DNA from 2 places in the Pseudoalteromonas sp. 1CM17D genome. Region 2 is predicted to be linked to the other one. Evidence: predicted binding sites of a transcription regulator. Region 2 holds the regulator's gene; the other holds the start of a gene.
What was found. The regulator ArgR, encoded in region 2, controls arginine synthesis, uptake and breakdown. The targets are predictions, from matches to a motif close to ANTGAATANNTATTCANT.

Region 1 (10,175 bases), 210 kb from region 2:
GGCAAAAGCCATGGCTGAAAAACTTAAAGATGTACAACTTAGCTTACCAGCTGGTGTAGTGGTTGAGCCCGTGTACGACAGAACAACCCTTGTTGATAAAACCATAGACACTGTAAAAACGAACCTGTTTGAAGGTGCGGTGTTGGTGGTTGTTATTTTACTGCTACTACTGGGTAACGTAACTGGCGCATTGATTACGGCCATGGTTATTCCGCTTAGTATGTTATTTGCCATTACCGGTATGGTAGGTAATAGAGTGTCGGGTAACTTAATGAGCTTAGGCGCAATCGATTTTGGTTTAATTGTTGATGGCGCAGTAATTGTGGTTGAAAACTGTTTAAGGCAACTTGGCCTTGCGCAGCATAAACATGGCAGGCTACTTACACTAAGCGAGCGTTTAAATGTGGTAACCGCCGCCACTAAAGAAGTGTTCAGTCCAGCAGTATTTGGCATTTTAATTATTATGCTGGTGTATTTACCGCTGTTTGCATTAAGTGGTGTTGAGGGCAAAATGTTTCAGCCAATGGCGTTTACAGTGGTTGCTGCATTAGTGGGCGCACTTATTTTTGCAGTAACTTTTGTACCTGCCGCCATTGCGGTATTTGTGCGAGGAAAAGTAAGTGAGAGCGAAAATTCCGTGATGCGCGGAATTAAAAAAGGCTATAAACCGCTACTTGGCTTATCGCTTAAATTACCGTGGGTGATGGTTAGTATTGCGGGTGTGCTTGTAATTGCGCTTGGCTTTAAAGTTAAAAATATGGGGGCTGAGTTTTTACCGCAGCTTGATGAGGGCGATATAGCTATGCATGCGCTGCGCATTACCGGCACCGGTATTGAGCAATCGGTAAAAATGCAAAAAGAGCTAGAGCAAGCCATTTTAGCTAAGCCTGAGGTGGCTAATGTATTTTCAAAAATTGGTACTCCCGATGTAGCAAACGATCCTATGCCACCTAACGTTGCCGACACCTTTTTAATGTTAAAACCTCGCGATCAATGGCCAAATCCTGCTTTACCTAAAGAAGAACTGGTTAAGCAAATTCGCCATTTAGTTAATGAAGTACCCGGTAATAACTATGAGTTTACCCAACCAATAGAAATGCGCTTTAACGAGCTAATTGCTGGCGTGCGCGCCGATGTGGCCGTGCGTATTTATGGTGATGATTTATCAACATTAAAACAGTTCGGTGAAAAAGCCACAGCCTTGGTACAAAATATTACTGGCGCAACCGGTGTACGCCTTGAGCAAATGGAAGGTTTGCCTACACTTTCGGTAACGCCGCTTCGCGACCACATGGCGCTGTTAGGCTTAACCGTAACCGATATACAGCAAAGTGTAAGCGCTGCTATAGGCGGTGTGCAAACCGGGCTTATTTATGAAGGCGATAAACGCTTTTCGTTATTAGTGCGTTTAGATGAGCGTTGGTCTAGCGATATAACACAGCTTGCACGTTTACCTGTTGCTGTGCCAAAAAGTGCTAATCCCGACCTTGCATTTGTACCGCTTGGCGAAGTTGCAAATATTAGTATTGATAAAGGGCCTAATCAAATAAACCGTGAAAGCGGTAAGCGTAACGTTGTAGTAACTGCAAATGTAGAAGGGCGCGATTTAGCAAGCTTTGTAAGCGAAGCGCAAGCCGCTTTAAATTCGCAGCTTAATTTACCTAGTGGTTATTGGATTGAATACGGCGGCACGTTTGAACAACTAGAATCGGCAAGTAAGCGGCTATCGCTGGTGGTACCGGTTACTTTATTACTTATATTTGGCCTGCTTTATAGCGCGTTTAATTCACTGCGTGATTCGTTAATTATATTTAGCGGCGTGCCACTTGCGCTTAGTGGCGGCGTACTTGCGTTGCTTTTACGTGATATGCCGCTTTCAATATCGGCAGGTGTGGGGTTTATCGCGCTTAGTGGTGTAGCGGTATTAAATGGTGTGGTTATGCTGTCGTTTATTAAACAGTTAAGAGCTGATGGGCTTAGTTTGATAGATGCAATACAAAGCGGTGCGCTTTCGCGCTTGCGACCAGTACTTATGACGGCTTTAGTGGCGAGTTTAGGGTTTATTCCTATGGCGCTAAATACAGGCACCGGCGCTGAGCTACAAAGGCCGCTGGCAACGGTTGTGGTTGGCGGAATTATTTCATCAACTCTACTGACGCTATTAATATTGCCTGCACTTTATAAATTAGTGCATGCAAAGTTTACTAGGCATAAAAAGGCTGAGCTTATTTAGTATAGTCTGCAATTTTTTTAATATAAATTATCTATCTGGTTAAATATCTTAACTAAAATAAGCACTCATTTTTTACTTTACTGTGAGCAGAGGAATAGAGTTAAAGGTACTATAGGTATGCAAAACCATCATTTTTCGGCTGATTTCCTAAAATATTAGGCCTTGAGTGAAACAGAGCTAACAAGATATGTCGTGTAGCAGTATAAAGCCATTTTAATGGCTTTTTACTGCTAACTTTTTGTTTATAAAATCGCGCATTTCATCGGTTAATACACTGCTAGAAATATATTGCATACCTTTATTATGGTGCACTAAGTAGCCGTGGTTAGTTTTAATAATATGGGTTATTTCTGCCCACTTAAATGTATGGCTTTTATAGTGGTTTTCGGTGCTAATAGCGTCATCAGTAAACGAAAGAGTAACCTCTGAGCCCGAAGCACGACTAAACATTTGGCGCGTAACCCACCAAGGCCTGCGGTAATAAAAGGCAACGCATTCTAATACTCCCAGCATTATTAAAAATGTACCTAGGTAATGATCGTCCATAGCGTAAATACTAATTAAACCTAAGCACATCAGTAATGCCAGCAAAAAATACTTTGGCTTGGCTGCTTTACTATAAGAGTGGGACTCGTCAAAGCATTCGTAGTAGTAGGGTTTATCGAGTGTGTAAGTGGTGGTCAGTGCCATAATTGCTAATAAGTAATAGTTTTCGCTATTTTAACAAGCTAGCGTAAAAATCACACCCGTTAATGTAGGCTATGCATTATAAGAGTTAGAAGCCGCTTTTTATTAGCGCACAAAAAAACGGCTTATTAAAAGCCGTTTTTTACGTTACCAAACAGATTAACAGTTAGTTTCTTCTGCGTTAACGCCTTCTTTTACATTTTCACATGCATCTTCAACAGAGTTTTGCACGTCAGTTACTGCTTCATCAATACGCTCACCTGCTTCTTCTGCGTGGTTGTCTTCACAACCCATCATAAAGAAACCTGCAAATACGGCGATTAGTGCTGCTTTTAAAGTTGTTGAGTTCATAATGTAATTCCTTGTATATGTTGATTGTTTAGTGTTTTAAGTATGTTAGTAGCTACCTGGGCGATTTACCGCGCAGCGCACCTGAAACTAAAGAAATCACTAAAAGTACTAAAAAGATAAAGAATATAATTTTTGCTATACCAGCTGCGGCACCTGCGATACCACCAAAACCTAACACTGCAGCGATTAAAGCAATAACTAAAAATGTAATTGTCCAGCGTAACATTGTTTTCTCCTTGGTTATCAAATTCGTTCGAAAGTAATAATGCCAGTTGCGTGCCAGAGTTTAATTTTATTAATTTTCAATATGTTATGTTTTTTGAGCGAAGATTGTAAATTTAGGATTGGTAAGTTTTACGTTTAACGATGTAACTTATTCACACTATTGTAAAGAGAGTAAAAAAATAAATATTTTTTGCGCGCTGCTTTACTAGTCTTGGTAAGACCAATTTACATTTTAGCCCAAACTGATTTTTTACCTGCCGTTTAACTTACTATTTTTTATAGTTTTTAAGTTTTTTTGGGTTTAACCATATAACCTTTGCCTATAACGGTTATTTTTATCATCTATATCTAAGCTAATTTAACCCTGTATTAGCTATGTTAACTATTGTGACTGTATGTTAGTTTAATTTTAATTGGTTTTACCAATTGACAGGTGGTGGACAAAGTTAAAAGTTTTGTTATCATTCGGTGAATAATTATTTAAATAAAGCGGTTTTTTATATCGCTATATAGTGCAGGGGGAGAAAAATGGATATAGGAGCTGTACTCACAACCGCAGGTAGCTTGATGCTTACGGGCATGGTGGGCGTGTTTGTATTTCTTTCAATATTGATTGGTGCTGTGTCATTCATGTCTAACTTGGTTGCTCGTTTTGACGAGGCTGAAGTTGCAATACCGGTTAAATCACCATCTTTAAAATCTCAAGGTGTGCCAAACGAGCACATCGCTGCTATTAGTGCTGCCATTGCTCAGTACAAATCAAATAATAAATAAGAGGCACACATGGCTAAATTAAAATTAACAGAACTTGTTTTACGCGATGCTCATCAGTCTTTACTTGCAACCCGTATGCGCTTAGATGACATGCTCCCTATTGCTAGCAAACTTGATGATGCCGGTTATTGGTCTATTGAGTCGTGGGGCGGCGCTACGTTTGACTCGTGTATTCGTTATTTAGGTGAAGATCCGTGGGAGCGTATTCGTGCCCTTAAAAAAGCAATGCCCAATACTAAACAGCAAATGCTTTTACGTGGGCAAAATTTATTGGGTTACCGCCACTATGCCGATGACGTGGTAGAAAAGTTTGTAGAGCGTGCCCACAAAAATGGTGTAGATGTATTTCGTATTTTTGACGCCATGAACGATGTACGGAACTTAGAAACGGCAATTAAAGCGGCTGTAAAAGTAGGTGCCCACGCGCAAGGTACGATTTCTTATACTGTAAGCCCTGTGCATACTCTTGATATGTGGTTAACCCTTGCAAAACAGCTAGAGGATTTAGGTTGTCACTCTATTTGTATTAAAGATATGGCAGGCTTATTAAAACCATACGATGCAGAGCAACTTATTAAAGGGCTAAAAGAAACCGTTTCTATCCCTATTGCTATGCAGTGCCATGCAACCACCGGTTTAAGTACAGCTACGTATCAAAAAGCCATTGATGCAGGCATTGATATGCTTGATACCGCTATTTCTTCAATGAGTATGACTTACGGTCATTCAGCTACAGAAACCATTGTAGCAATTGTTGAAGGTACGCCCCGCGATACCGAATTAGATTTAAACCAGCTAGAAGAAATAGCGGCTTACTTTAGAGATGTACGTAAAAAGTACGCTGGCTTTGAGGGGAGCCTTAAAGGTGTTGATGGCCGTATTTTACTCGCGCAAGTACCTGGTGGCATGTTAACCAACATGGAAAACCAACTGAAAGAGCAAGGCGCAGCAGATAAGCTAAATGAAGTATTACTTGAGATCCCACGCGTGCGTGAAGATTTAGGTTTTATTCCGCTAGTTACTCCAACATCGCAAATTGTAGGCACACAAGCAGTACTAAATGTGCTTACGGGTGAGCGTTATAAAACAATTACCAAAGAAACCGCCGGTGTTTTAAAAGGCGAGTATGGTTTAACACCAGCACCTATGAATAAAGAACTGCAAGAGCGAGTGCTTGATGGCAGCGAGGTTATTACGTGTCGCCCTGCAGATAATATAGCCCCAGAGCTTGCATCGCTTGAAGCAGAGCTGCAAAAAGAAGCGCAAGAACAAGGTTTAACACTTGCTGATGAGCAAATAGATGATGTGCTTACCTATGCATTATTCCCACAGGTTGGCCTTAAATTTATTAAAAACCGTAACAACCCAGATGCCTTTGAAGCAGTGCCAAGTGCTGATGATGCAAACGCTAAGCCTGCAGCAAAACCTGCAAGTAACAAAGGTGTTAGCGCTGAGCAATACAGCGTTAAAGTTGACGGTAAAGTTTACGATGTAGTGGTTGCGCAAGGTGGCGAGCTTAAAGAGGTAACGCTAAAAGATTCAGAGCACTTACCACAATCAGCATCGGTTGCATCAGGTGAAACACTGAATGCGCCACTGGCAGGTAATATTTTTAAAGTAAAAGTAAAAGCAGGCCAAGCCGTAAACGAAGGCGATGTGGTTGTTATTATGGAAGCGATGAAAATGGAAACCGAGGTTCGTGCAATGCACTCAGGTACTGTGGCTGAGGTCTTAGTGTCTGAAGGTGATGCTGTGACAACGGGCGATGCAATTATAGCGATGGCGTAGGAGTAGCTTTAATGGAAGGTCTTTTAAACCTTTGGCATGCTACCGGCATTGCTAACTTTACGTTTCCTGGCTTAATAATGATTGCGGTAGGGTGTTTGTTGTTGTTTTTAGCCATTGCTAAAAACTTTGAACCCCTATTACTGCTGCCGATTGGCTTTGGCGCAATACTGACTAATATTCCGGTTGCTGGGCTTTCTGACCCAGGTGGTTTGCTTTATTACGTGTACTACGTAGGTATTGATACGGGGATCTTCCCTTTATTAATTTTTATGGGAGTAGGGGCGCTAACCGATTTTAGTGCGCTTATTGCCAACCCGCGTATGTTATTACTGGGTGCAGCCGCGCAGTTTGGTATTTTTGCCACCTTGTTTGGGGCAATTTTATTAAACTATGTACCTGGCTTTGAATTTAGCTTACAAGATGCCTCAGCCATTGCCATTATTGGTGGTGCCGATGGCCCTACAGCTATATTTTTAGCATCAAAGCTTGCCCCTGATTTACTAGGTGCCATTGCGGTTGCTGCTTATTCTTACATGGCGTTAGTGCCAATTATTCAGCCGCCTATTATGCGCGCATTAACTACACCTGATGAGCGTGCTATTAAAATGCCAGAGCTGCGCAAAGTATCTAAAAAAGAAAAAATAGTATTTCCTTTAATGGTACTGAGCTTAACCGCTATGTTTTTACCAGCGGCTATTCCCTTAGTAGGTATGTTCTGTTTAGGTAATTTAATGCGTGAGTCTGGTGTTGTAGATAGGCTTAGTAACAGTGCCCAAAACGAAATTATTAATATAACCACGATATTTTTAGGTTTGGCAGTGGGCTCTAAACTAGCGGCCGATCAGTTTTTAACTGTAGAAACCATTGGTATTTTGGTGCTCGGTGCGTTGGCATTTGCTATTGGTACAGCGTCGGGTGTGTTTATGGCAAAAGGCCTTAACAAGCTTTCTAAAACACCTATTAACCCTTTAATTGGTGCTGCGGGTGTATCGGCAGTACCGATGGCGGCGCGTGTAGTTAATAAAGTTGGGCTTGAGAATAACCCACATAACTTTTTACTTATGCATGCTATGGGGCCAAACGTAGCTGGGGTGCTAGGAAGTGCCGTAGCCGCAGGTATATTACTGGCGCTTGTTGGCTAGTATTTAGGATTTAATCCAACCGATTAGCGCAGTTTACTGCGCTTTTTTTATGCCTATAAAACTGTACGTATTAAAGTTTGTTTGCAGACGTGTTTTTGTTTACAGTGAGGGCTATGCACACTAATAAGGATAGTCATCATGCTTCACACCCCTTTGGCAAAATATTTACCTCATGTTAGTAGACTCGTTTTTGGCTGTATGGGCCTAGGCGGCGGTTGGAATAAAGACGCCATTACTAAGGCTCACTTAAAGCAAACTCACGAGTGTATTGATGCAGCCATAGCTGGCGGCATTAACTTTTTTGATCACGCCGATATTTATACCTTTGGCAAAGCCGAGCAGGTATTTGGCCAAGCACTAGCTGAGCGACCAGAGCTTCGCGAGCACATGTATATTCAATCTAAATGCGGTATACGTTTTGAAGATGATAAAGGCCCCAAGCGTTACGACTTTTCGGCCAAGTGGATTGAAGAGTCAGTTGAAGGTTCACTTAAACGTTTAAACACCGATTACCTTGATGTGCTTATGCTTCATCGCCCTGATCCGTTAATGGAAGTAGAAGAAATTGCACAAGTATTTAGCTGTCTTCAAGAAAGCGGCAAAGTACGTAATTTTGCCGTATCAAACATGCAGCAGCACCAAATGAACTTTTTACAACATGCCTTAGATATGCCTATTGTTGCTAATCAAATTGAAGCAAGTTTACAAAAACACCAATTTGTTGATGAAGGTGTTTATGCAGGTAATGCAGATGGAAAAGATCTTAACTTTACACCGGGCAGTGTTGAGTATTGCCGCCACTTTGATATTCAAATACAAAGCTGGGGAAGTTTATGCCAAGGGCTATACACAGGGGGCGATTTAACAAATGCATCGCAAGCCGATATAAATACCAGCATACTCGTAAATAAGCTTGCTGCACTTTACGATACAACACCTGAGGCAATTGTTTTAGCTTGGTTATTACGCCACCCTGCATTAATACAGCCAATTATTGGCACAACGAACGTTGAGCGTATTGCAGCGTCATGCGGTGCGCTAAATGTTACGTTAAGTCGCGAACATTGGTATGCATTGTATGTAAGCGCCAAAGGCCATGAATTACCATAATTAAGGTTTAGGAATGAATATATTTGTTATTTTAATTTGCTTGTTTGTCGCTCTTGCAGTGCTGATACCTTTGCTTGAAAAGTACCAAGGTAAAATGGGGTTGGATGGCGCAACTAAATACAGCAAATATATTTGGCCGCTGGTTATGGTTTCTTTAGTCGTACAGCTAATTTATGTATTAATAAACTAATAAACTAATAAACTAATAAACTAATTAATTAATAAAAAACACAAAAAAGCCTTTGCAGGTTAACCCTACAAAGGCTTTTTTAGTATCTATAACTTATACGTTACTTAAGTGCTAGCTGTAGTTCGCGATTGCGTTCAAGCTGTGCAATAAAGTTTTCGGCAATAGGTTTAAACTTAGCAAGTTCAGAGCGTGGTAATGGCTCAGACTTAGGTAACTTAACGGTTTTAGGATTACGGTGTACACCATTTACTAAAAATTCGTAGTGTAGGTGCGCGCCTGTTACACGGCCGGTAGAACCCACGGTACCAATTTTGTCACCTTGTTTAACCTTTTGGCCTGTTTTAACAAGCTTTTTGTTAAGGTGTAAGTACTTAGTTACGTACTGTGTGCCATGGCTTATAAATACGTAGTTACCATTGTACTTACTGTAACCTGCTTTAATTACTTTACCGTTACCCGAGGCTACAACCGGAGTGCCTGTACGTGCTGCGTAATCAATACCACGGTGCGCTCTTACTTGCCCTGTTACCGGATGTAAGCGACGTGGGTTAAAGCTCGAGCTAATATATTTAAAGTTTACCGGCGCACGTAAAAATGCTTTTTTCATGCTGCGCCCTTCAGGCGTATAAAAGCTGCCGTCGGTATGGCGAATAGCCGCATAACGCTGGCCTTGGTTTATAAATTCTGCAGCAATAATTTTACCAGTGCCAATAAACTCGCCATCAACATAATGCGACTCGTAAATTAGCCCAAACTGATCGCCCTTACGAATATCGTTGGCAAAATCCACATCCCAACCAAATATATCAGCAAAGTTCATTATTTGGCGCTCGCTTAAGCCTGCAGCAATCGCTGAGGTCCAAAAGCTGCTAGAAATTTCGCCACCGGCTGTTTTGCTCAGTGTTTCTATTTCTTTGCTATCTATTGATGTGTCGTAATTACCTTCGTCATTTAAGGTAACAAACAAAGTATCTGTTTTTGAAATAACATAACGAAGCTGAGCTAAATCACCGTTTTCTGCTGTTGCAAAACTAAGTATTTCACCTGGGTGAATTTTAGTTAGTTTGCGTGTTTCAGCATTGGTGTTAATTAGCTTGTGAAGCGTTTGCGCTGAAAAGCCAGCACGCTTGAAGATAATTGCTAAATTATCGCCGTTTTTAACTTGATGATCGACTAAGTCGTATTCTGGCAGCTTTTCTGCTGCTTCTGGCGAATTTAATTCAGTTAATTTTTCGTTGTCTTCAACTTTAACTTGTAACTCGTAACGCTTACCAATTTCTAGTGCATTTGCACTATTGTCTTTGGATGCAGTCGCTTTTTCTGAAGGAAGAAAGGCTAAGCCAACAATAGCAGAAACCAAACCTAGAATAAGCAATTTGTGTTTTTTGGGAAGCGTGTTAACCACGTGAACCATAACGTGCCTTTTCTGCTGTCGTGAAAATAAAATATATATTAATGCAGGATATACGTAATAAGGTACGAATACTAGTAAATAAAGCTAAAAGCCCCGCAAATGTTAGTAAAATGACAATTTATAGTTGTTTAAGTTTATCGATTTAAACTGATTCTAAAGTGCGCTAAAATCGGCGTTTAAACACCATTTCTAATTGCCTAACACAGTGAGATTAAGCTTATTGAGTTTAGTTGCATTATTCGCATAAAAAATTGTTTTAAT
Region 2 (10,175 bases):
TTTCTTTAAGCGCCCCTTGTGCGTGTTTTAGTTGCTGCTCTGCATTAATAACGGTTTTAGAGAGCAAGCTAATTTGCTCACGCAATTCATTGGTGCCGGCTTCACGTTGCTGGGCTTGCGCTAATGTACTGGCTAAATCGCGAGGGTAGCGGTTAGGCCAGCTGGTAATTTCAGATTTTATTTCATCGGCCAAATCTTCAGCTTCTTCGTCAAAAAATAGAGCATCTTCGTCAACCTCGCTCATAACACCTAAATTAGGGAGTTGCTCTATTTTGCCTGCTAACGCATTTAAATTAGCAATACTTTGCTGCAAACTTTGTTCAGTATTGCTGTCGTAACTTACGATTAGTTGATAAGTAAATAAGGCAAGGTTGGTCACCTCATTATAGTAATCTGCGCCAAGTCTGTAATAAGCTTGCGCATCGCTATTTTGATTAGGGGATTTTTTTGCATAACCAATCAGTGACGAGGCTGAGCCGGCCATTTGGCGAATTGCATTATCAAGTAACGCCGTTTCGTTGCCCGACAATTTACCCAGCGCTCTGTACTTACCTTTAATATCGGTATCTAACGTGCTGAGCTGCTCATTTAATTGCTCGGCAAGTACCGAGGGGAGCACTGCGAGTTGCTGTGTTTTAACTTGTTCAATTAGGGCTGATGATTGATTTAAGTATTGGCTATCACCTTGTTCTAGATAACTGCCTAAGTCACCGGCTAAATCCACTAAAATCGTGTTTTTTAATTTACTGTATGCGCTGTCTTGTTGCTCAAGCTTAAGTAAAGTTTGGCTTGCCCAAAATAGTGTGATGGCTAATAAAATACTTGCCAATGTTAACAGTATGGCTAACAGCCGAGTAAAAGATGATACGCGCATAAATAACAACCCCTATTGTTTAAGCGCGTAGACTATTAACTATTTATGACAATTTTATGTAACTCAGGGAAAACACGTATATTTGCGGCAAATATACGAGTAAAGGCTTAGCGAATACAACGCCTTTATTAAACCAAGCAACTCAATTTATATGCTATTAAAGATAAGAAATGCAGGTTAATTACAAGGTGAGAGTTTCATCACTTGGGTGGGTAAATTATAAGAGGCTTAATACAGCTATCACCATTACTAAAGCGCTGCGTATTAGCTAACGCCAGGCACAAAAAAACCGCGACCCGCGCGGTTTTTATTTTATTGTGTTAATTAAAGGCCAGCACGGTCTTTAATTACAGCAATTAACGGTGAGCCACCGTGGCCATTGCCTTCGGCCCATGCTATATCAGCGCCATCAGACAGTGCGCTTTTTGATAAGTTTTTAACTATGTACTCGCCCGAGTCAACAGCGTTACTAACTACAGCATGGCGAAGTAAATTATTACCATTACATTGAATAGCATCGTAAATATTGCGAATTTTTACACGTGAGCTTTTTAGTTTACTACGTAAACGGTTTTTATCATCAGCTGCGATATATTCACAAATAGATACTGCTAATTGATCATTGGCTTTAGCAGGCACGGTATACATTAACGAACCAGCAGCAACGGCTGTAATAACAATTAGCTTTGACAATTTAAACATGAAACACCCTTTATGGTACTTTTTACCTATATTTATTGTCTAATATTGTACCAACCCGCTGTAAGTTTCGCAATAATGTTAATCTTTTTTATGTAAAGTTACGAATTTATAACTATATTGATTCTTTTCATCGGGTTTATTTGTCTGTTCGTCGACGTTTTCCCACGTTGCTACCGCTTGGTAATCTGGAAACTGCGTATCCCCTTCAACCTCTAAATCTATAAAGGTTAAATATAAACGATCGGCACTTGGTAAAAACTGCTGATAAATATTACCACCGCCAATTATCATCACCTCTTCTTCGGCTTTAACCAGCTCTAGCGCAGCCTCTGGGGTGGTGACCGTCTCAATACCTTGAGCACTATACTGGCTATTACGGGTAATAATTATGTTGCGACGCCCAGGTAAAGGACGACCTATCGATTCAAATGTTTTACGCCCCATAACGACAGGTTTGCCTGTCGTTACCTTTTTAAAATGCTGTAGATCGGCGGGTAAATGCCACGGCATTTTATTATCAAGACCAATTACACGGTTGTTTGCCATTGCGGCGATCATTGAAATTATCACATCAAATACCTAGTACTTTATTCTTAAAAAATAAAAAAGGAGCTTATGCTCCTTTTTAAAATATGTTTTTTATTAACGCTCGTAGACCACTTCTACATCGTAGTCGTCTTCATCCCAGTCGTCCCAATCATCATCATCGCCTTTGGTTGCTTTTTGATGATAAGTATCCCACTTGAACTCAACTTCTTCGTCTTCAATCTCAACGAACTTCTCTTTAGGCATGCTATCAAGTAATGCCATAATATCGTGAATTAATGGCTGAGTATTAAGCTTATTGACTGCTGAAATACGGTAAACGTTTTCTTCTTCACCTAGCTCTTGCGCAATTTGCTCACACAAAGCTTGCGCTTCTTCTTCTGGCAATAGGTCTATTTTATTAAACACTAACCAGCGTGGCTTTTCTGCAAGCTTAGGGCTGTATTGGTGTAACTCATTAATAATGGCAAATGCATTATCAACAGGGTTTGAACCATCAACAGGCATAACATCAATCACGTGTAACAATACACGACAACGCTCTAAATGCTTCAAAAAGCGAATACCTAGGCCAGCACCGTCTGAGGCACCTTCAATTAAGCCCGGAATATCGGCTATTACAAACGATTTGTTAGCCTCTGGGCGCACCACCCCTAAATTAGGAATTAGCGTGGTAAACGGGTAATCAGCTACTTTTGGCTTTGCTGCCGATACACTGCGAATAAACGTTGATTTACCTGCATTTGGCAACCCTAATAAGCCTACATCGGCAAGTAGCATAAGCTCTAATTTAAGGTTACGAACTTCGCCTGGAGTACCTAACGTTTTTTGACGTGGGGCACGGTTAGTACTTGATTTAAAACGTGCATTCCCCAAGCCATGGAAACCACCTTTTGCAACCACAATTTTTTGACCATGCTGCGTTAAATCGCCTAACGCCTCTTGAGTGTCAACGTCGGTAATACGTGTACCCACAGGTACTTTTACTACCAAGTCTTCGCCCTTTTTACCTGTACAGTTACGGCTTTGACCATTAGTACCACGCTCTGCACGGTGAAAACGCTCAAACTGGTAATCAATTAGGGTATTTAAGTTTTCATCAGCTTGTAGATAAACACTACCACCGTCTCCACCGTCACCGCCGTCCGGGCCACCGTCTGGTACATATTTTTCTCGACGGAAAGACACGACACCGCTGCCGCCGTCACCAGCTTCTGCGCGAATTTCTACTTCATCTACAAACTTCATGATTACTCACTTTAGGGATTGGCTTTAATTTAACTATTATATACCCAAGCCAACGTAAATGCAGGCTTGGGTATATATTTGACGTTTCTGAAAACAAAAAACCCCGCAAAGGCGGGGTTTTTTACTACCTTACTGATTACTCAGCTACGATAGTTACGTATTTACGGTTTAAAGGACCTTTTTGTTCAAATTGAACTTTACCATCTGCTTTTGCGAAGATAGTGTGGTCTTTACCGATACCTACGTTTGCGCCAGCGTGGAAACGAGTACCACGTTGACGAACAATGATGCTACCCGCTAGAACTGATTCGCCACCAAAACGCTTAACACCTAGGCGTTTGCTTTCTGAATCGCGACCGTTACGAGTACTACCAGCTGCTTTTTTATGTGCCATTTCTAAGTACCTCTAATTAAGCGCTAATGCCAGTGATTTTAACTTCAGTGAACCATTGACGATGGCCCATTTGCTTACGAGAATGCTTACGGCGTCTAAATTTAACAACCTTAATCTTCTCACCGCGACCATGTGAAACAACCTCAGCTGTTACTTTACCACCGTTTACGAACGGTACACCGATCTCGATTTTCTCACCATCAGCAACTAAAAGTACTGAATCAAATTCAACTGCTGCACCAGTTTCAACGTCTAATTTTTCAAGACGAATCGTTTGACCTTCAGTCACACGATGCTGTTTACCACCACTTTGGAAAACCGCGTACATAATTAACTCCGTCTGTGCGCCCTCAAATCGACGCAACTAAAATATTCTTCGATAGGGCGCGAAGTTTACGCTAATGCATAAAAACTAGCAAGCCTATTTTGTAATTAAAATGAATAAAAAGTAGCTGCATTGAGAGCAATTCAATATTTCCCCCATTTTATATTAAATTGCCCTGTTGCCAAGCGCTTTTTAGTGCAAAGACAAAATAAATTTACGTGTCGCTATGCCTACTCCAGAACCCATTGACTGCGCAATAAATAGTCGCGCTTTGAGTGTGAAATATACAATTAAATACCCTAATTAAGCGCTAATTAAGGTTTTTAACTCGGTTTTTTTAATGAATCGTCACAAAATATCGAGCTAGTGCTTTTTTTGTTGTACAATCGGCGCCGTTCACACATAAAAATTGGCTCGGAGATCAATGGATATAAAAGCTATCCAGGCGTTAATCGAAAGCGATATGAATGACGTCAATCAACTTATACACGCGCAAATGCGCTCAGATGTGGCGTTAGTCAATCAACTTGGTTTGTACATCGTTAACAGCGGCGGCAAACGCGTACGCCCGATGCTGGCAATATTGGCAGCAAGAGCTTTGGGTTACCAAGGTAAAGATCACATTACTTTGGCAACGATTGTTGAATTTATTCATACTGCAACACTATTACATGATGATGTTGTTGATGAATCTAACCTGCGCCGTGGTACACCGACTGCAAATGCCGAATTTGGTAATGCTGCCAGCGTGCTGGTTGGGGATTTTATTTACACCCGCTCGTTTCAACTTATGGTGGGGCTGGGCAAAATGCAAATTATGCAAGTGCTTGCTGATGCCACCAACGTGATTGCTGAGGGTGAAGTATTGCAACTTATGAATTGCAACGACCCTAATACCACCGAAGCAAGTTACATGCAGGTTATTTACTCTAAAACGGCTAAATTATTTGAAGCCGCTACAGGGCTTGCAGCTATTATTACCGAGCAAGATAACAGTGTGTTAGATGCGCTTAATTTATATGGTATGCATTTAGGTACTGCTTTTCAGTTAGTTGATGACGTGCTTGATTACAACGCAGACGCTGACCAATTAGGTAAAAATATTGGTGATGATTTAGCAGAAGGTAAGCCAACCTTACCGCTAATATATGCGATGAAGCACGGCAGTGATCAGCAAAGAGCCCTTATTCGCGATGCCATTGAGCATTGCAATGGTATGGATAACCTTGAGGCTATTTTAACGGCACTTAAACAAACCAACGCACTTGAATTTACAATGCAAAAGGCGCAGCAAGAAGCAGACAAGGCCATTGCCTGTTTAGACTTTTTAGCAGAGTCGCAGTACAAGCAAGCGTTAATCAGCTTAGCGCGTATAGCTGTAGAGCGAGATCACTAACTTTGCAGCCTCCCTTAATTAGTGTTTAAGGGCCATAATTTTCGAGCAATAAAAAAGCCTGCATAAGCAGGCTTTTTTGTGCATAACTTGGCTATTACGCCATGAAATCAACACCTTCTTTGATGTCTTTTTTCAGAGTTTCAAGCATGTCGTTTTTAGCTTTTTCTTCAAATGCGCTTAGCTCGCCGTAAGAAAGAATTTCTTCTACGCCGTTTGTGCCTAAACGTACTGGGTGAGCAAAGTACTCTGCATCGCCATTTTCAACAGCAACGTATGCGTAATCTACTACGTCTTCACCTTGTAGGCCTTTAACTAAAGACATACAAAAACGTGCTGCAGCAGCACCCATAGATAATGTAGCTGAACCACCGCCCGCTTTAGCATTTACTACTTCAGTACCTGCATTTTGGATACGTGGAGTAAGTGTAGCTACTTCTTCTTCAGTGAAGCTTACGCCTTCAACTTGAGAAAGTAGAGGAAGAATAGTTGTGCCAGAGTGGCCACCAATTACTGGTACTTTAACGGTTGCTACGTCTACGCCTTTAAGCTCAGCAACAAATGCTTCTGAACGAATTACGTCAAGCGTAGTGATACCAAATACGCGCTTAGCGTCGTAAGTACCTGCTTTTTTGAATACTTCAGCAACAATTGGCACAGTGCCGTTTACTGGGTTAGTGATAACACCCACTAACGCTTTAGGACAGCTAGCTACAATGCCTTCTGCTAATGTTTTGATGATACCTGCGTTTACGTTAAATAAATCCGCACGATCCATACCTGGTTTACGTGGCATACCCGCTGGGATAAGTACGATATCACACCCTTCAAGCGCTTTATTTAAATCGTCTGCGCCAAAACCTGCCACTTTAACATCTGTAGGGATGTGAGATAGGTCAACCGCAACACCTGGTACAACTGGTGCAACATCGTAAAGTGATAATTCAGAACCAGCTGGTAAGCCTGTTTTTAATAATAAAGACAACGCTTGACCGATACCGCCTGCAGCACCTAATACAGCAACTTTCATTGGAATTCTCCGTAATTTGAGGTAGGAAATATTTGTGGCTCTTAAGATAATGAAATTAGCGACTAAAAACAAATTTATCCTGCTTATTTCAGCTATATTTTCGACCATAGTTGTAAACTTTGTTGGTTTATCGCTGCAAACTGGCAAGTTAACTAAACAACTGCTGCATAATTATTCATTTTTGTGTAGAATTTGCATTATAAATAACAAAAATGAATAAAGACTATGCAACCACAAGACAAACAAGAAGCGCTGGTAAAAGCGTTTAAAGCACTTTTAAAAGAAGAGAACTTTGGCTCGCAAGGCGAAATAGTCGAAGCATTAAAAGAGCAAGGCTTTGACAATATAAGCCAAAGTAAGGTGTCGCGCATGCTTAGCAAGTTTGGCGCTGTGCGTACCCGTAATGCTAAACAAGAAATGGTTTATTGCCTACCCGCAGAAATGGGCGTACCGACTGCTAAAAGCCCACTACGTCAGCTTGTTATTGATATTATGCATAACGAAATGATGATTATTATAACCACCAGCCCAGGCGCTGCGCAGTTAATTGCCCGCTTATTAGACTCACTAGGCAAAGCGGATGGTGTATTGGGCACAATTGCCGGAGATGACACCATTTTTATTGCGCCAGCAAAAATATCTGAAATAGACATTACACTAGAGCGCGTACGCATTTTATTTGATACGGTTTAAAGCTGTTTTAAAAAACTAACTGACGGCGCAAAAAACGCTGAGCCCATATCGGCTTGAGTAAAATCAAGCCAGTGGTCGTAACACTCCCCTTTTCCTATGCGGCTGTTAAGTACCTTTTCAAACGCACTTCCCGATGCAGAGCATGTAATACTTAGCATGCCTTGCTCGTAAACATCGCCATACGGCATGCTTTGGTTAAGCAGTATTGCTTGGCCGCTTTCATCTTTTAGCTCACTTCTAGTCGCGTGGCTCGTATCTACCTTAGGCTCAATTAAGGTGTTATCTAAACGTGTACGCCCCATAATATGCTCTTGCTCGCTTAGTGATAAATGCTGCCATACGCTCAGGTCATGCTTATAACGCTGTACATGAATATAGCTGCCTTGGTGTTCAAAGCTGTCGGGGTTATTAACCAGTGCCGTGATTCGTTTTTGGCGTCCATGTGGGGTGTCGCCTGCATAAATAAAGCCGTTAAAGTCTCGCCCATCTAAAAACCTAAAATTGCGAATTTGTTCAACCAGCTCTACATCGGGCGAAAACAACTTTAATATTTGCAATGCAAAAAGGTGATTAACATCTTCTCGGTCTGAGCGAATTTGTATGAATAAATCACATAGCTGTACGCGCATAACAAAATCACTGTGATTTATATTAGGAAAGCTTTGCAGCTCGCTTGGGATATATTCAGGTAGTATATGCGGCCAATATTGCGCGCCTATAGCCACCATGCAAGAGAGCATGGCTTCGGAGAACTGATCACTAAACTCTTCTTCAATTGCGCTTACGCGCTTAAGCTTTGCGCGCAATGACTCGTCTTGACCATCAAATACATTAAAAAATAAATGCAAACCGTGTAAGTTTGCTTCAGCACAAATCCCAGATTGCGCTTGCGCCATTGTTATTCCTTAGCTTTATAAAACACAGCGAATAACACATTTGTTATGATTCGAAAAAATTCACCGTGTGAGGTTTTATTTTTATTATAACCTGCTCATTTATTTCAAATGACTGGCCATATTGTGCGGCAACTTCAATCTCTTGCTCTGCAATTACAACAGTGTAAACATAAGCCGAGCCTATAAACCGACGGCTTAAAATGCTCACACCTTGAGGGTTATCGGCCTGCGTATTTTGCGCAAGCTCAATATGGTGTGGACGAATATACACCACCCCTTTTATTGCACTGTGCGTATGCTCATGCTGCGATTGCACGACACCAAAAGGCGTTGTGTATTCAGTTGCCGTTAACACTTCTGCGCCTAAGTATATGCCCTGACCCAGAAACTCTGCAACCTCCTTTGTCTTTGGCATGGCAAAAAGCTGCTCTGGTGTACCTTGTTGGGCTATTTTTCCTTGGTGCATAATGGCTAGCGTGTCTGAAAACGCAAAGGCCTCTTCTTTTGAGTGGCTAACAAATACCGCAGAAACCTGCTGCGCTTTAATAATGCGCCTAATATCAGCAATTAACTCAAAACGTACTTGTGTATCTATGTTCGAAAAAGGCTCATCAAGAAGCAATAAACTAGGCTTATAAGCCAAAGCCCGCGCAATAGCCACGCGTTGCTGCTGGCCACCCGAGAGCTGATGAGGGTAGCGTTTTGCACACCCTGTTAAATGCACTAGCTCTAGCATTTCCTCTACCCGTTGCTGTTTTTGAACTTTGCTTATTTTACCCAGCCCAAACGCAATATTATCGGCCACACTGAGGTGCGGAAACAGGGCATAATCTTGAAACATCATCCCTATATTACGATGCTCCGGTGATACAAATGTATGCTTGTCGCTTACACATTTGCCATCTATAAATACACTACCTTCATTTATTTCAATAAGGCCAGCAATTGCTTTTAAGGTGGTTGTTTTACCGCAGCCGCTGGCTCCGAGCAAGCACACAATTTCGTTTTGACCCACCGTTAAATCTAAATTGTGTAGCACATGCGTGCCACTGTAGTGATAACCCACACCTTGTAAATTTAAACGGCTCATTTAACTGCGTTGCTCCATAGAACGATTAATAAAATACAAGGGGATCAACCCAACCAAAACAATAAATAAAGCGGAAATAGAAGCAAGCTCAAGCTGCTCATCGCTCACATATTGAAATACATGTGTGGCTAAACTTTCAAAGTCAAAAGGCCTTAATAGTAATGCGGCTGGCAGCTCTTTCATACACTCAATAAATACAAGCAATGCAGCTGTTAAAAGACCTCGACGTAATAAAGGAAGGTGCACTAAGCGCAGTGTTTGCCCTTGGCTTTTACCCATAGATTGGCTAGCCATATCCAGTGATGGACTAATACGTACAAAGCTCGATTCTATAGCACCGTGCGCAATGGCATAAAAGCGCACTAAGTAAGCCACTATAATAGTGATAATGCTACCGGTTAGTAATAAACCTATATCTAGGTTGTAGCTCTCAAGGGCTGTATTTATTGAGTTTTCTAATGCGCTAAGCGGTAATAACACAGCAATAGCCAGTACCGTACCTGGCAGTGCATAGCCGGTGCTCGCTAAGCGACCAGGTATTAAAGAATAGCCTTGCTTTGCCACACGCTGATAAAAAACAATGAGTGTAGCGAGTATTATGCTGACTACGCTTACAATAATAGCTACTTTTAAACTTTGCCACGCGTAACTAAAAAATGCCGTGTTCCACGCTTTATCAAAGTAAGTTATTGCATAATTTAGCAATACCAACATAGGTATAATAAAAGCAATGAGCAAAATAACACTGCAAAATGACGTAGCCAGCCATGCATGTTTACCTTTAAGTTTATACAACGACTCGCTATTAACACCTGATTGACGCTCAAACACGGCTTGGTTACGCCGACTAAAGCGCTCCGCCATTAAAGCTAAAAACAGCAGTAACAGCATAACGCCCGATATTTTCGCTGCAGCCGTGAGTGAGTAATAACCAAACCATGTATCGTACACTGCGGTGGTTAAAGTGCTCACTGCAAAGTAACT

Region 1: a site for ArgR is predicted at 3,964-3,981, ahead of MSC25_RS14990 (OadG family transporter subunit). Genes of this name have one in related genera too.

The regions. Positions count from the first base shown of each region.
Region 1 covers NZ_JALNTP010000008.1:211,500-221,674, forward strand. Annotated here, with positions in the region: gene MSC25_RS14970 (CusA/CzcA family heavy metal efflux RND transporter) at 1-2,233, shown strand, start outside; gene MSC25_RS14975 (YcxB family protein) at 2,447-2,923, opposite strand; gene MSC25_RS14980 (hypothetical protein) at 3,080-3,271, opposite strand; gene MSC25_RS14985 (DUF1328 family protein) at 3,324-3,497, opposite strand; gene MSC25_RS14990 (OadG family transporter subunit) at 4,025-4,270, shown strand; gene oadA (sodium-extruding oxaloacetate decarboxylase subunit alpha) at 4,280-6,058, shown strand; gene MSC25_RS15000 (sodium ion-translocating decarboxylase subunit beta) at 6,070-7,200, shown strand; gene MSC25_RS15005 (aldo/keto reductase) at 7,339-8,310, shown strand; gene MSC25_RS15010 (hypothetical protein) at 8,324-8,500, shown strand; gene MSC25_RS15015 (peptidoglycan DD-metalloendopeptidase family protein) at 8,601-9,914, opposite strand.
Region 2 covers NZ_JALNTP010000008.1:3,284-13,458, reverse strand. Annotated here, with positions in the region: gene MSC25_RS14070 (methyl-accepting chemotaxis protein) at 1-874, opposite strand, end outside; gene MSC25_RS14065 (DUF3718 domain-containing protein) at 1,199-1,576, opposite strand; gene folA (type 3 dihydrofolate reductase) at 1,655-2,146, opposite strand; gene cgtA (Obg family GTPase CgtA) at 2,219-3,370, opposite strand; gene rpmA (50S ribosomal protein L27) at 3,507-3,764, opposite strand; gene rplU (50S ribosomal protein L21) at 3,781-4,092, opposite strand; gene ispB (octaprenyl diphosphate synthase) at 4,514-5,485, shown strand; gene mdh (malate dehydrogenase) at 5,580-6,512, opposite strand; gene argR (transcriptional regulator ArgR) at 6,738-7,205, shown strand; gene MSC25_RS14025 (Dyp-type peroxidase) at 7,202-8,101, opposite strand; gene MSC25_RS14020 (ABC transporter ATP-binding protein) at 8,145-9,191, opposite strand; gene MSC25_RS14015 (iron ABC transporter permease) at 9,192-10,175, opposite strand, start outside.